Regions from separate parts of the Micromonospora sp. NPDC007208 genome, predicted to be linked through region 2. Evidence: riboswitches for the same ligand, from Rfam matches in the RefSeq annotation. Region 2 holds a riboswitch; the other holds the start of a gene.

Region 1 (7,352 bases), 470 kb from region 2:
CTCCGGGTAGGCCCGTCCGTAGACCGGAATGGTGGTCCGTCCGGGCTTCGGCGTGGCCACGACGCCGACGGTCCAACTTGCGGTCGGCGCGGACGTCGGGTTGTGGAACCAGGCCCGCTGGCCGAGGTACCAGATGGCCGTCCAGTCACCCTGCCGCCCGGCCAGCGCGTACGTCTGCCCGGCGGATGCCCGGGCCCCGTGGTCCGACACGGTCATCGTGTTCGGGGTGCCGTCCGGACGGAGCGCGATGTCGTTGACCAGCGGCGCGTCCGCGGACGGTGCGCTGCGCAGCACCACCGCCGAGGAGCCGCGTGGCGCGCAGGGCACGCCCGCGGTGACACAGCCGGTGAACGCCGGCCGGTTGGTGGCGTAGTCCGGGTCGATCCGGACCAGCCCGGTGGCCGGGGTGCCGGTGTCCAGTCGAGGCGCGTGCAGCAGGTCGAAGTAGTGCGTCCAGTCCCAGTACGGGCCCGGATCCCAGTGCATTCCCCGCACGGTCGAGGCGATGGTGCCGGGCACGTTGTCGTGGCCGATGATGTGCTGGCGGTCCAGTGGGATGCCCAGCCGCAGCGCCAGGTGCCGCACCAGCTTCGCCGAGGTGCGGTACATCGCCTCGGTGTACCAGGTGCCCTGCGCCGCGAAGCCCTCGTGCTCCAGACCGATCGACTTCGCGTTGACGTACCAGTTACCGGCGTGCCAGCCGACGTCCTTGGTCTTCACGTGCTGGGCGATGTGCCCGTCGACCGAGCGCAGCGAGTAGTGCCAGCTCACGTAGGTCGGATCCTGGACGAGTTGCAGGGTCGTCGCCCAACTCGCCTCGGTGTCGTGGATGACGATGTACTCGATCTTCTGCCGGGCGGGGCGGTCGGAGAGGTCGTGGTTGCCGTAGTCCCCGTCGCCGAACGCCTCGTAGGGCGCCGGGATCCACTCGCAGGAGATGGTGCTGGGGCACTCCACCCCGTCCGGGCGGGCCAGCCGGCGCAGGCCCAGCCGGTCCAACCAGGAACGCTCGGGCCGCACCGCGCTGGCCGGCAGGGTGACCCGCTGGCCGTCGTCGGTCACCCGCGACGCGCCCGCGCCGACGGTGGTGAAGACCTCGTCGGCGAAGGCCGCCGCGGCGTCGGCGCTGTCCGCGCCCGAGTAGCGGGCCACCGCGCCGTACCAGGCCGCCGGGTCGGTGTCCGCGCCCACCGGCGCGCCCAGATCTCTCTGGTACGCGCTCAGCAGCGCGGCCCCACCCCGGATGTTGAGGCCCGCGTCGGTGCGCAGTGCCTCGGGGGTGGCGCCGGTCAGCGAGGCGGCGGCGTCCACGGTCTGCAACGCGGCGGTGGACGGCGCGGGGGCCTCGACCGGCCGGGGCGCGGGCACCCGGGCGGGACGGGAGTCGTCGCCGCGTGGGTCCTCGGCACCGGCGTCGTGGTGACCGCCCCCGGGGAGGGCGGCCACGTGCCGGGCGTCGGTCAGGTGCATCGGGCCGTAGCCGCCACTGGTGCTCGGTGTGCCGGCGTTGGTGTCCCAGCGCGACTCCAGGTAGGAGACGCCGAGCAGCACCACGGTCGGTACGCCGTACTCGGTGGCCGCGGCGGCGTACTGCTGCTGGCGGTCGGTGGTGGGTGCGGCGGCGGCCGGGCCGACGGAGAGTGGCACCGTGGTCGCGGCGGCGACCACGGTGGCGGCGAGCAGTGCGCGCCAGCCGGTCGACAGGGTTGGATGGTGCATCGAACCCCCTAGATTCTCTCGGAGTGAGGTCAGGTCACCATCGCGCCGCCCGGGAGGTCACGTCAATACCTTTCCATCTATCGAAGCGCGCGGAAAGAATTCTTCACACACGGTCCGTGGCCTCTTCCAATCGGTACGGAGTGTCACGGCCGCACGGGTTGCGGATCGGTAACAAGCGTCTCTACTCTGGTCATTCGTCGGCCCGACAGCAGCTCCGCCCAGCCCGGGCGGTAACGGACCGACACCGCCGAGTCGTTTCCGAGCGAACCGGGGACCCAGGTCCCTCGGGGTGAATCCGCAACCACTGCGGTAGGGCGCCGACTTCCCGCCCGAACCCGTCAGCTAACCCGGTAGGCGGTCAGGAAGAAGGAGTACGGAACCCCGGTGGCACTCCATGCCCCGCGGCCGTCGTCCGAGCGGTCGGCATCAGCCGGCCCGGCGTCGATCGTGCCGCGCCCACGCTGGTCCCGCTTCACCACCGCACTCGCCGCGTTGGCCAGCATCGCCGTCGTCCTGACCGGCAGTGCCACGGCGGCCCACGCCGACCCGTCCGTCGCCGAGATCGAGCGCCAGATCGACGCCGACTGGAACAAACTCGAACCGATCATCGAACGGCACAACGCCACCCGCACCGACCTCGCGGCGAAGCGCAGGCAGGCCGACGCGCTGGCCGCCCGGATCACTCCGCTGGAGCGCCAGGTCGACGCCGCGATGGACAAGGTCAGCGCCCTGGCCGTACGCGCCTACAAGGGCGAGAACGTCTCGACCGTCAACGCGGTGCTGGGCAGCAGGTCGCCCAGCGAGGTGGTCGGCCAACTGGAGATGCTCGACCGCTTCGCGCACAACCAGCAGAAGGACGTACGCCAGGTGGCCGACCTGCGCGACCAGCTGGCCGCGCAGAAGGCGCCGCTGGACGAGATGGTGGCCCAGCTGACCCGCACCGAAGCTCAGCTGGCGGCGAAGAAGAAGCAGATCAACGAGGAGATCGACCGCCTGCAGAAGCTGCGCCTCAAGGTGTACGGCAACGGTGGCGGCGGTCCGCTGCGCCCGGCGCCCTGCCCGGGCAGCTACCCCGGCGGCGCCGCGGGCACCGCGGTCAAGTTCGCCTGCGCCCAGATCGGCAAGCCCTACGTCTGGGGTGCCGAGGGTCCGAACTCGTACGACTGCTCCGGGCTCATGCTGGCCGCCTGGGCGAAGGCCGGCGTGTCGCTGCCGCACAACGCCGCCGCGCAGAGCCGCGTCACGAAGAACGTCAGCAGGGGCGACCTGCGCCCCGGCGACCTGGTCTTCTACTACAGCGACATCCACCACGTCGGCATGTACGTCGGCGGCGGCTGGGTGGTGCACGCCTCGCAGGCCGGTCAACCGGTCAAGATGAAGAAGGTCGACGACGGCCCGATCCACAGCTACGGCCGCCCAGGCTGACCCCGGGTGACCGAAGGGCCCGTCGCGATTCGTCGCGGCGGGCCCTCGTCGTTCTGTTTCTAGCGGATCGGCCTCAGCGGGTCGGCCTCAGCGGGTCGGCCTCAGCGGGTCGGCCAGGTGCGCCAGTGCTGCCAGGCGCGGCTTGGCGTCGGCCCCCGCTGGCCCTGGTAGCGCGAGCCGTAGACCACCGAGCCGTACGGGTGCTCGGCCGGCGAGGAGAGCCGGAAGATGCAGAGCTGCCCGATCTTCATGCCCGGCCAGAGCGTGATCGGCAGGTTCGCCACGTTCGAGAGCTCCAGCGTCACGTGGCCGGAGAAGCCCGGGTCGATGAAGCCGGCGGTGGAGTGCGTGAGCAGCCCGAGCCGGCCCAGGGAGCTCTTGCCCTCCAGCCGACCGGCGAGCTGGTCACCCAGCGAGATGACCTCCAGCGTCGAGGCGAGCACGAACTCCCCCGGGTGCAGCACGAACGGCTCGCCGTCGGGGACCTCGACCACCGACGTCAGGTCGTCCTGCTGCATGGCGGGGTCGATGTGGGTGTAGAGGTGGTTGTTGAAGACCCGGAACAGCCGGTCGAGTCGGACGTCGATGCTGGACGGTTGGACCAGGGTCGGCTCGAACGGCTCCAGGCCCAGCGTGCCAGCCTTGATCTCGGAGACCAGGTCGCGGTCGGAGAGCAGCATCGGACCACCATAGCCGCGCTGCCAAAAGTGGCCGGATTCGGTGCCGGTGACCAGCGCGTCGAGGTCGCTGCTCGTACATTTGTTCGATAGAATGCCCGCATGGCTTCCTGGTCCGAATTCGCCGCCGACGAGCCCCGACTCGCCGACGGGATCCGCGTTCTCCTCCAGCAGTACGGGCCGGGCTTCGGCTATCTGGCCACGGTCCGTGCCGACGGCGGGCCCCGCGTCCATCCGGTCTCCCCGGTCATCAGCGCGGAGGGGCTGTTCTGCTTCATCATCGACTCGCCCAAGCGCCGCGACCTCGAACGTGACGGCCGTTACGCGCTGCACTCGTTCCCCGCCGAGGAGAGCGACGACGAGGCGTACGTGGCGGGGCGCGCCCGTCCGGTGACCGATCCGGTCCGGGTGGCGCAGTTGGCGCAGAGCGCCCGGGCCGAGCCGCAGGTCGACTGGAGGCTCTTCGAGTTCACCGTCGACGTGGCGATGCTCACCCGCCGTGAGCAGCACATCGCTGGCATTCCGGGCCTCGCGCCGGGCCGGCCGGCCGTTCGGGTGTGGCTCGACCCAAACTCCCCGTCGGCGGCGGCCGCGCCCTTCGCCGTCCCGCAGGCGCGCCCGACCCGCCTCAGCCGTGACGTCCAGTGCACGGCCGCCTGACCACGACCGAAAGATCATCGGTGCCGGCCCCGTCGTGACGGGGCCGGCACCGATGCGCATGCCTGCCACACCCGCCACACCTGCCGGGCCGCCACTCCCGCATGATCCACTCGACTTCAGGGAAACTGCGCTATCCCGGCGCTCCGGATGCCCCGACTTTCAGGAAACCGAGTGGATCACCCCGGCCGACCCGGGCGACACGGTCCCCGGACACCTGCGGTCACCGGGGGTGCCTGGGTGCACGGGCTCGACGACTCAGGTACAGTGGTGCCGCTTGCGGGTGTAGTTCAATGGCAGAACATCAGCTTCCCAAGCTGACAGTGCGGGTTCGATTCCCGTCACCCGCTCCACCGCGAGGCCCCAACTCAGGACAGGTTCCCTGGCTGGGGGCCTCGATCGTTCCTACCGCTTCTTGCGCTGGCCGTGCCCGTTACGTGCCCGATCCTCGCCGCGATCATCCGCGACGGCACCGAAGACAACGTGGGAGACTGACACGAGCGGCTTTTCTTCGCAGACGACTATTGGCGCGAAGAACCTTCATCGTCTACGTAGTGATCCGCGGTAGTAGTAAGTGGAGCGCCCCTGGTGATGTACGCCTTCTCCGTCAGGCCCGGTCCGGGCGTCAGGGGCCGACCGCCGTCGAGGCAGGGCACCTGGATCCCCTTGAGTACCGCGATGAACTGCGGGTTGTCCGGAAGTGAGCACGATCTTATTCGTCGTCAATGGACGACTGCCCCCAACCTTACATGGCAGCGGGCCCAAAGCAAAGCCTTGCATGTCTCAATAGATGAGTTATAGTCATCGGTGCCTATAACTGATTGGGGAGGCTGTATTGAAGCTCAAGCCTTTGGCGCGGATTGTGCTTTCGTCGGCAATTGTAGTGGCCGCCACAACCGCAACTGTCGGAAGCCCTGCGGCTGCCAGTCGTTCACAGTGCAACTTAAATCATCTTGGGAAGCTCTGCCTCTGGACCGGTACAAATTACACCGGTAGTTTCTACGCCGATTCACTCGGTAAATACTGTACAACGGATGGTAGTGCTACGCACAGGTCTGCCGAAAACATGAATAATTGGGTCGTCGTCTTGTATAGCGGCGCGTCGTGCACTGGTACGGCCGTAACGTTGACTGCGGGGCAAGAGCGGAGCAACCTCGGCATTTCAGCCAGGAGTTGGCGGGCTGTGTGACGGCGGCTCGAGCGACTAGAGAAGAAGCGCCAGAACTTTAGCAATAAGCTACGTGTTCCTGCGTCGGCTTGTACTTGTAAGATCGGTGCGTAGAAGCGCCACTTGCCGACGACGGTAGGGCGGGCATGGCTAGTGTGATCAGTGAATTTCTGCAGCTCAACGATCGCCAAGGCGAGGCATGCCCGCCCTACTTCAATCGATTCGAGGTCGCGCAGATAGGTGAGGTGTCATGGTCGTCGGGTGGGGTGTATGGCCCACCGTTAGAGGGCCCATGCCTGCCGAATGTGGGCCGGCGGCGGCTAGGTGCCGCGTTCTGGCTCAGCGTCCTGAGCGAGCTCAAGAACCGTGGCGTCGGCGACGCGTGTACGGTGGTCTGCGACGGGCTCAAAGTGGGCTGCCATGGGTTTTCCGAACAGGCCGACCAAGTAGAATTGGTTGATCTGGGAAGGGAAACAGGTGCCAAGCGCAAAGAGAACCTTCTCCCCGCAGTTCCGGGAAGAAGCAGTGAAGATGGTTATCGAAGCCGGCACCCCGGTCATCGACTCGCCGAGCCGAACGACGTGGTGGCGGCGGCGCCTGACCCGCAGGGCCATTGCGTAAAACCGGTGACGTTACGTGACTGCGTCGATGAGTTGGGTTGATCGGCGGTTGGCGGTTCTGGTGGCGGGCGATGTTGATTGCGCCTCTGAGGCGGTGGTAGCCGATCGCGGTGTTACGCAGGGTGGCGAACACGGCGGGGCCGTTGCGGGTTCTCGCGCGGTGGGCGTCCTCGCGGAACGTCACATCGCGGACGTGGTGTAGGCCGTTCTCGATGAGCCACTCGTCTCGGGCGAACGCGCCCAGGTCGACCGGCTGGGCCAGGATGGCGGGCAGGCTCATGGTGTAGTAGGCGGTCTCCCGGCTGGTCTTGTCCTTGATTGTGCGGGTCCGGGTGATCCGCACCGCTTGCTGCGCGTGCGGGAACGCGAGGCCACCATCGGCGCGCACGTCAACGCTTTTGACGGTGCGGTTTCCTTGCGGCCGTGGCCAACCTCGCGCTGCTGGTCACCGGCTGGGACCTCATGCCACGGCAACGCTTTGAGCTGCGCGTACAGGGTCGGCTGGTTAGCCTTCGCCGTGACCATGAGGTCCCCACCCCGGGCGGCGACGGCGCGGGCGTGCCCGGTCTGCGCGTGGAGAGCATCCGCGACGATCACCACGCCGTGCTCTGGTTGATCTGTGAGCTGAGCGCGTCAATGATTCGCTCGTCACGCTCGTGGGCGGCGTGTTGGTAGATCATCGCGGCCCGGGTCGAGGCGTGGCCCATGCGAGCCATCAGGCCGGTCAGGCTTGCCCCGGTCCGCGATGCCAGGGTGTTGCCAGTGTGCCGCGGGTCGTGGAAGTCGAAATCGGCGGACCGGCCGCAGCCACGTAGTCACGCCACTTGCAGGCGGTCTGGAAGTTGGAGCGGGGCAGGACTGCACCCTTCGCGCCGTTGAAGACGAGCGCGTCCTGGTCCTCGTCGACGAAGCCGTCCAGGTGTGCGCGGCCGATCACCTCGTGAATGGTGACGGCCCGGGTGCCGACGGAGCCGCCCGCCTGGGTAGCTCTACCCCGGCTTGGCCGGTCCTAATTTGAGGACTGTTAGTTCCTTGGTTTATATCTTATCATTCTTCCTCTTTCCTCTTGTTGGCGCGGGTTACATG
Region 2 (7,352 bases):
CGGTCGGATCGCGGGCGATGGCCAGCAGGACGTGCCCGTGGTTGGTGAGGAACGTCCAGTTCCGTCCGCCGCCGGTGTCGCCCGTCACGGTGCTCGCCATCGTGTGACCGCCTTTCCGGATGTCCGCCTGCCCTCACGAGAGTCTTGTCCGCCCTGCCCGGGGAAGGTTGCCCAGGGGGCGGCCGGAGTCAACGTATGAAATTTAAATCACGCATACCTTGACGCATCTTACGGTGCGTGTGACGGTGGAGCACGAGCCAGCGCCCGCCCGCCCGGCCGGCGGAAAGCCGGCTTGACCAGGCCAGATGCGTCGAGACGAGGTGCGGGATGAGTCATACCGGGAGCTCCGGCGGTCAGCCGGGTCCGCAGCGGACCACCGACCGGGCCACCGCGCTCAGCGAGCCGACCCGTGCGTACGCCGAGCTGATCGCCGGCAACCGGCGCTTCGTCGGTGGCGCCCCACGCCACCCCAACCAGGATGCCGAGCACCGGGCCGCCGTGGCCGACGGGCAACACCCGTTCGCGGTGATCGTCGGCTGCTCCGACTCCCGGCTGGCCGCCGAGATCATCTTCGACCGGGGGCTCGGCGACCTGTTCGTGGTCCGCACGGCCGGGCACACCACCGGCCCCGAGGTGCTCGGCAGCGTCGAGTACGCGGTGACCGTGCTCGGCACTCCGCTGGTGGTGGTGCTCGGCCACGACTCGTGCGGTGCGGTGCAGGCCGCCCGGGAGGCCGCCGCCACCGGTACCGCGCCGAGCGGGCATCTGCGCGCCGTGGTCGACGCCGTGCTGCCCAGCCTGCGTCGGGCCGATGCCGAGGGCGTGGATGACATCGACGGCATCGTCGACATCCACATCGCACAGACCGTCGAGACGTTGCTCGGGCAGTCTTCCGTGCTGGCCGACGAGGTGGCGCGGGGGCGGTGCGCGGTGGTGGGGGTGTCCTACCGGCTGGCCGCCGGAGCGGTACGTCAGGTGGCCGCCGTGCCGGCTGGCTTCGCGACGCTGGACACCCCGGCCGGATCGCCCGAGTCGACCGACCCGGCCGCGCCTGCCACCGTCTGACGCGACGAGGGCCGCTCCGCGTCACGCGGAACGGCCCTCGACGGTGATCGTGCGGGTCAGAGCAGCGACATGTGGACGTGGTCGGTGTGGTTCGACGGCCCGCTGTACGAACTCCAGCCGGTGGCCGGGAACCAGATCTGCCGGTTCCAGATCACGTAGTAGATGCCGAGCCGGTCGGCGTTACGGATGAGGAACGCGGCGACGTTGTTGCCGTACGTCCGGGTGTCCTCGTTGTGCCAGGGGGAGAAGCCGCTCTTCTGCAGCGACCAGTCGCAGGCACGGCCCTTCGGGTGCTCCCACGGCCCGCCGGGGCGGTAGCAGCCGACGAACCGGTTGAAGCCGGCCCGCTTGACCTCCTTGTACGCGTGCAGCGTGCGTGGCGTGATGCAGCCGGACGTGGTGGGGTCGTTCTCGCTGCACGACTGGGGTTTCCAGTCACCGTCGGCGGTGCGACCCGGGCCGATCTTCGCGACCGGTGAGGTGGCGTCCACCAGGCCGCCGGTGAAGCCCTTTCCACCGACGAGGGAGAGCGCCTTGTCGGCCTCGCTCTTCCGCTTGGCCATCAGGGCGGTCTGCTTCTGCTGCTCCCGGACCTCCGTGTCGAGGGCGAGCTTCGCCTGCTCGGCGCGGGCCTTCACCTCGTTGACCTCGGAGAGCTTCTTCTCGTTGACCATGTTCATCTCGTCGAGCATCCCGGCGCGCCGGACGAACGAGTCGGGAGCTTCGCTCTCCAGCAGCATCGCGACCGCGCCGATCCGGCCGGTCCGGTACGCCTGGGCGGCGATCTGCCCGACCTGCGGGGCCAACGCGTCCAGGTCGGCCTTGGCCCGGTCGACCTCTGCGGCCAACTCGCCCTGCCGCTTCTTTGACTTGTCCAGCTTGGACTTGGCGGCGGAGTAGTCGCGGTTGGCCTGCTCGATGACATCGTTGAGCAGCTTGGGTTCGCCGTCCTCCTCGTGCCCGGACGGTGTGGGGGTCGTCGGGGCGGCGTGGGCCGGGAGGGGCCCGGCGAGCACGGTCAGTGCGGCGATCACGGCCACCACGGGTGTCATCCAGCGGCGTAGGGGTGCCGTCACAATGTTCCCTTCCGTCGACCGCCGACCGGGTTAGCTGACGGGTTCGGGGCGGAAGTGGCCCCTACCGCTGACGCGGATTCACCCCAGGTACCTGGGTCCCCGGCTCGCCGGCTGGCGATTGGGCGGTGGCACCGCAGGCGCCGCTTCGCGCCTTCATCGGTAACCGGCAGCGAGGTTACCCGAGAGTCGACCGGGTGAGCTACGCCTGGATGCCGACCAAAAGCGTCATTTCGCCATAGCGTTGAGTGACCAGTGACGCGGTTCTCAGGGTGGATGCCCGATCTGGTCACGCTGAGGAGTGTCACCATGCCGTATCCGTGCTCCTGTTCGACTCCGGCCACCGGTCGGTGGCCTCGGATGGGGGTGCGGGCCGCGTCCGGTCCGGCTCGTCGGAGCCGGCCTTCCGCGGTGAGCTGAGTGCGGCCAGTGCCTCCGTGCGGTCCGGCTGGGGCCGGGGCGCGGGAGCGTCGGTGGACGGCGTGGCCTCGGTGCGCCCGGCGGCGGTCACCACCGCGGCCAGCCCGGTGGTCAGCGGTACGGCGGCGATCAGACCGAGGGTGGCGACCGCGCTGCGGACGATCTCCTGCGCGAGGAACTCACTGGTGAGGATCTGCCCGATCGGCCGCGAGTCGGCGGTGAGCAGGAGCAGCAGGGGCAGTGACGCGCCCGCGTACGCCAGCACGATGGTGTTGACAGTGGAGGCGATGTGCGCGCGGCCGACCCGGGTGGCCGCCCGGTACAGCTGCAACCGGGTCAGCCCGGGGTTGGCGTTGGCCAGCTCGGTGACGGTGGCGGCCTGGGTGACCGTCACGTCGTCGAGCACCCCGAGCGACCCGATGATGATCCCGGCGAGCAGCAGACCGTGCAGGTCCACGTCGCCCTGGAACATCGACAGGGTGGTGGCGTCTTCGCTGCCGAAGCCGGTGAGGTGGGTCGCGGCCGTGGCGATGGTGGCGAGCACGCCGGTCAGCACCAGGCTGCCCAGGGTGCCGAGCACCGCGACCGAGGTCTGCGCGGTGACCCCGTGCGTCAGATAGAGCACCACGAACATGATCAGGGCCGCGCCGACCACCGCCACCAGCAGTGGCGACCTGCCGGCGCCGATGCCCGGCAACACGAAGGTGAGCAGGATGGCGAAGCTGGCGGCCAGCCCGGCGAGCGCGGCCAGACCCCGCCACCGACCGAACGCGACGATCGCGGCCGCGAAGACCACCGCCAGCCACACCATCGGGGTGCCGCGTTGGTGCTCGGCGATGTTCCAGTTGCTGGTGGTGGGATCGGTGGGATCGGCCAGCTCGACCAGGATGACCTCGTCACCGACCTCGACCCGGGGCGCGCCGGGCCCGTCGGGCACCGGTGTCCGTACCTGTTGGCCGGCGGCCGGCCCGTCGTCCACCCGGACGTCGACCGTGCCGCACCGCCCCTCGCCGACCCTCGGTGTGCCCTCGGGAACCGACGGCACCGGCGGGCACGGCTCACTCACCACCCGGGTGACCGTGCCGGGGTGGCGCGGCACGTCCGCACCACCATCGGTCTGCGGTGACCCGCCGCGCGGCCAGAGCAGCGCCGCGGCGAGCACTGTGGCGACGAAGAGGGGTACCACAGTCACGACGAGGATCCGTCGCACCCGTGGTGGGGCGGACGGCGCGGGGTGAGTGTGGTCGGCGGCCAAGGCGAGAACTCCCAACGATCCGGTGCGGGGTACGGGTCAGCGTGCCGGGCGGTTCACCGTTTCGGTGGAAACGCGGCGAACGGCGGGGGGGGATCGCTGCCTGATCACCACTTGATCACGGACGGTCAGTGTTCGGCCCGGTCGGCCGGGGGCGACGCCACGTCGCGGCGGCGCCGGTGCCCGACTGTGCAGCGGCATACGGAGGGCCATCGTGGGAGATGCTAGCCAGCCCACCCGAGGGTCGCAGGTCGTGGCGGAGTGTCGGGCGGTCGAACCGCCCGCGTGGCGGACCCCGGCCCGTCAGCCGCGCTTCATGAGCCGGCCGACCGCCGCCATCATCTCGGTGGCCATCTCGTCGGCCCGACCCTCGGCGGCGCCCTCGTGCATGCAGTGCCGGGCGTGCCCGTCGAGCAGCCCCAGGGCCACCTTGTCGAGGGCGGCCTGGATCGCGGAGATCTGGGTGAGCACGTCGATGCAGTAGCGGTCGTCGTCGACCATCTTCTCGATGCCCCGGACCTGCCCCTCGACGCGGCGGAGCCGCGCGAGCAGTTGGTCCTTGCTGGCGGTGTATCCGCGGATCGGGGTGGGTGCGGTCATGTCGACCAGGATAGCGTACCCCCAGGGGGTATGGTACGGTCGTGTCCGGATGAGATACCCCCACCGGGTACCGGTACCGTAAAGGAGACGCTCCGATGGTCAACACGACGTATCAGGTGCAGGGCATGACCTGTGGGCACTGCGTCAGCGCGGTGAGCGCCGAGGTCAGCGCCATCGCGGGCGTGCGTGACGTCCAGGTCGACCTCGCCGCCGGCCGGGTCACCGTCAGCAGCGACCAGCCGCTGGACACCGCGGTTGTCCGGGCCGCCGTCGACGAGGCCGGCTACGACCTCGTCGACGCGTGATCGGAGGGCCGGCGTGCGTACGGTGACGAGACTGGCCGGGTTCGCCGTCGGCCTGGCGGCGGTCTTCGGCGCGACCTACGGGGTCGGCCGGGTCGTCGACCGCACCCCGGTGGTCGAGGGCCGGCACGACGCTGCCGCCATCCCGGCGGCGGACGAGCGGGGCGGTACGGCCGACCGGCTTCCCGGCGGGCTGCTCGTCTCCGAGCGCGGCTACAGCCTCGAACGGGTCGACGCCCCGGCCGGCGAGTTCGCCTTCCGGATCGCCGGCCCGGACGGCCGCCCGGTCACCCGTTACGAGGTGGCGCACGACAAGCGGATGCACCTGATCGTCGCCCGGCGGGACCTCTCCGGCTTCCGTCACGTCCACCCCGAGCTCGCCCCGGACGGCACCTGGCGGGTCGACACCCCGCTGACCGGCCCCGGGCAGTGGCGGGCGTTCGCGGACTTCACGCCGACCGGAGGCGAGCCGCTGACCCTCGGCGTGGACGTGACCGTCCCCGGTGAGCTGACCGAACAGCCGTTGCCCGCCCCGGCGACCAGCACCACCGTCGACGGCTACACGGTCACCCTGACCGGAGCGCCGCAGCCCGGCCGCACGTCGTCGCTGACCCTGACCGTCAGCCGGAACGGGCGACCGGTCACCGACCTGGAGCCCTACCTGGGCGCGTACGGGCACCTGGTGGCGCTGCGCCGGGGTGATCTGGCGTACCTGCACGTGCACCCGGACGGCACGCCCGGCGATGGGCGCACCCGGCCCGGTCCGGCCGTCACCTTCCTCGCCGAGGTGCCCTCGGCGGGCAGCTATCGGCTCTACCTCGACTTCCAACACGGCGGGCGGGTGCACACCGCCGAGTTCACAGTGGTCGCCGGCGCCGCACCGACCGCAACCGCCCCCACCCCGAGCGGGCCCGCGCCGACCGGCGGGGCCGACCACGGCACCCCCGGGCACGGACACAACTGACGGGACCAGACGATGACCACCACCAGCAGACCGCTGCCCGAGGCACCCAACCGGATCGAACTGGCGATCGGCGGGATGACCTGCGCCGCGTGCGCCGCCCGGATCGAGAAGAAGCTCAACCGGATGGACGGGGTGAGCGCCACCGTCAACTACGCCACCGAGAAGGCGACCGTCCGGTACGCCGATGGCGTCACGCCGGACGACCTGATCGGGACCGTGCAGAAGACCGGCTACACGGCGGCGCTGCCGGCCCCGCCCAGCGCGGAAGCTCCGGTGGACCCGTTGCGGGGGCCGCGTACCCGGCTCTGGGTCTCGGTGGCCCTGAGCGTGCCTGTGGTCCTGCTGGCCATGGTCCCGGCCTGGCAGTTCGACTACTGGCAGTGGCTGTCGCTGACCCTGGCCGCCCCGGTGGTGGTCTGGGGTGGGCTGCCGTTCCACCGGGCCGCCTGGACCAACCTGCGGCACGGCGCGGCCACCATGGACACCCTGGTGTCGCTCGGCACCCTGGCCGCGTTCGGCTGGTCGCTCTGGGCGCTCTTCCTCGGTGACGCGGGGATGCCCGGGATGACGCACCCGTTCCGCTTCGACATCACCCGGACCGACGGCGCCGGCAACATCTACCTGGAGGCGGCCGCCGGGGTCACCGTGTTCATCCTGGCCGGTCGCTACTTCGAGGCCCGGTCCAAGCGCACCGCCGGCGCCGCCCTGCGCGCCCTGCTCGACCTCGGCGCCAAGGACGTGGCGGTCCTGCGCGACGGCGTGGAGACCCTGATCCCGGTGGACCGGCTCGCCGTCGGTGACCGGTTCGTGGTCCGCCCCGGGGAGAAGATCGCCACCGACGGGGTGGTCGAGGAGGGCACCTCCGCGGTCGACGCCAGCATGCTCACCGGTGAGTCGGTGCCGGTCGAGGTCGCCCCGGGCGACGGTGTGGTCGGCGCCACGATCAACGCCGGTGGACGGCTGATCGTCACCGCCACCCGGGTCGGCGCGGACACCCAGCTCGCCCGGATGGCCGACCTGGTCGAGCAGGCGCAGAGCGGCAAGGCGGCCGTGCAGCGACTGGCGGACCGGATCTCCGGTGTCTTCGTACCGATCGTCATCACCCTCGCCGTCGGCACGCTCGGCTGGTGGCTCGGCACCGGGGCCGGCCCGACCGCCGCGTTCACCGCCGCCGTGGCCGTGCTGATCATCGCCTGCCCGTGCGCGCTCGGCCTGGCCACCCCGACCGCGCTGCTGGTCGGCACCGGTCGGGGCGCCCAGCTCGGCGTGCTGATCAAGGGCCCGGAGGTGTTGGAGTCGACCCGCCGGGTGGACACCGTGGTGCTCGACAAGACCGGCACGGTGACGACCGGCCGGATGACGCTGGTGGACGTGGTGCCGGCCAGCGGCGTGGATCGGGCCGAGCTGCTCCGGGTGGCCGGGGCGGTGGAGGCCGCCTCCGAGCACCCGATCGCCCGTGCGGTCGCCGCCGCTGCCGCCGACGCGGGCGCGCTGCCCCCGGTGGCCGCCTTCGGCAACCTGGAAGGGCTGGGGGTGACCGGCACGGTCGACGGCCGGGCCGTCCTGGTCGGCCGCGTCCGGCTGCTGCACGAGCACGAGATCGACGTACCGCCGGAGATCGAGTGGGCCGTGCGTGACGCGGAGGCCGCCGGCCGTACGGCCATCGTTGCCGGTTG

The links. A riboswitch is a leader RNA that binds a small molecule or an ion and turns the genes downstream of it on or off. The one in region 2 is predicted to bind cyclic di-AMP.
Region 1: linked by a shared signal. The riboswitch ahead of ACFYL6_RS11820 (NlpC/P60 family protein) and the one ahead of ACFYL6_RS14055 (coiled-coil domain-containing protein) in region 2 are both predicted to bind cyclic di-AMP.

Annotation. Positions count from the first base shown of each region.
Region 1 is NZ_JBIAFG010000005.1:3,988-11,339, forward strand. Features, by position in the region: gene ACFYL6_RS11815 (N-acetylmuramoyl-L-alanine amidase) at 1-1,719, opposite strand, end outside; cyclic di-AMP (ydaO/yuaA leader) riboswitch at 1,955-2,090, shown strand; gene ACFYL6_RS11820 (NlpC/P60 family protein) at 2,167-3,144, shown strand; gene dcd (dCTP deaminase) at 3,246-3,824, opposite strand; gene ACFYL6_RS11830 (pyridoxamine 5'-phosphate oxidase family protein) at 3,924-4,481, shown strand; tRNA gene ACFYL6_RS11835 (tRNA-Gly) at 4,758-4,831, shown strand; gene ACFYL6_RS11840 (peptidase inhibitor family I36 protein) at 5,362-5,667, shown strand; partial or broken gene ACFYL6_RS11845 (transposase) at 5,970-6,056, shown strand; gene ACFYL6_RS11850 (hypothetical protein) at 6,052-6,654, opposite strand; gene ACFYL6_RS11855 (hypothetical protein) at 6,690-6,941, shown strand; gene ACFYL6_RS11860 (hypothetical protein) at 6,991-7,203, opposite strand.
Region 2 is NZ_JBIAFG010000005.1:473,475-480,826, forward strand. Features, by position in the region: gene ACFYL6_RS14045 (helix-turn-helix transcriptional regulator) at 1-100, opposite strand, end outside; gene ACFYL6_RS14050 (carbonic anhydrase) at 328-1,065, shown strand; gene ACFYL6_RS14055 (coiled-coil domain-containing protein) at 1,122-2,141, opposite strand; cyclic di-AMP (ydaO/yuaA leader) riboswitch at 2,146-2,276, opposite strand; gene ACFYL6_RS14060 (YibE/F family protein) at 2,443-3,813, opposite strand; gene ACFYL6_RS14065 (metal-sensitive transcriptional regulator) at 4,114-4,410, opposite strand; gene ACFYL6_RS14070 (heavy-metal-associated domain-containing protein) at 4,506-4,715, shown strand; gene ACFYL6_RS14075 (hypothetical protein) at 4,729-5,676, shown strand; gene ACFYL6_RS14080 (heavy metal translocating P-type ATPase) at 5,689-7,352, shown strand, end outside.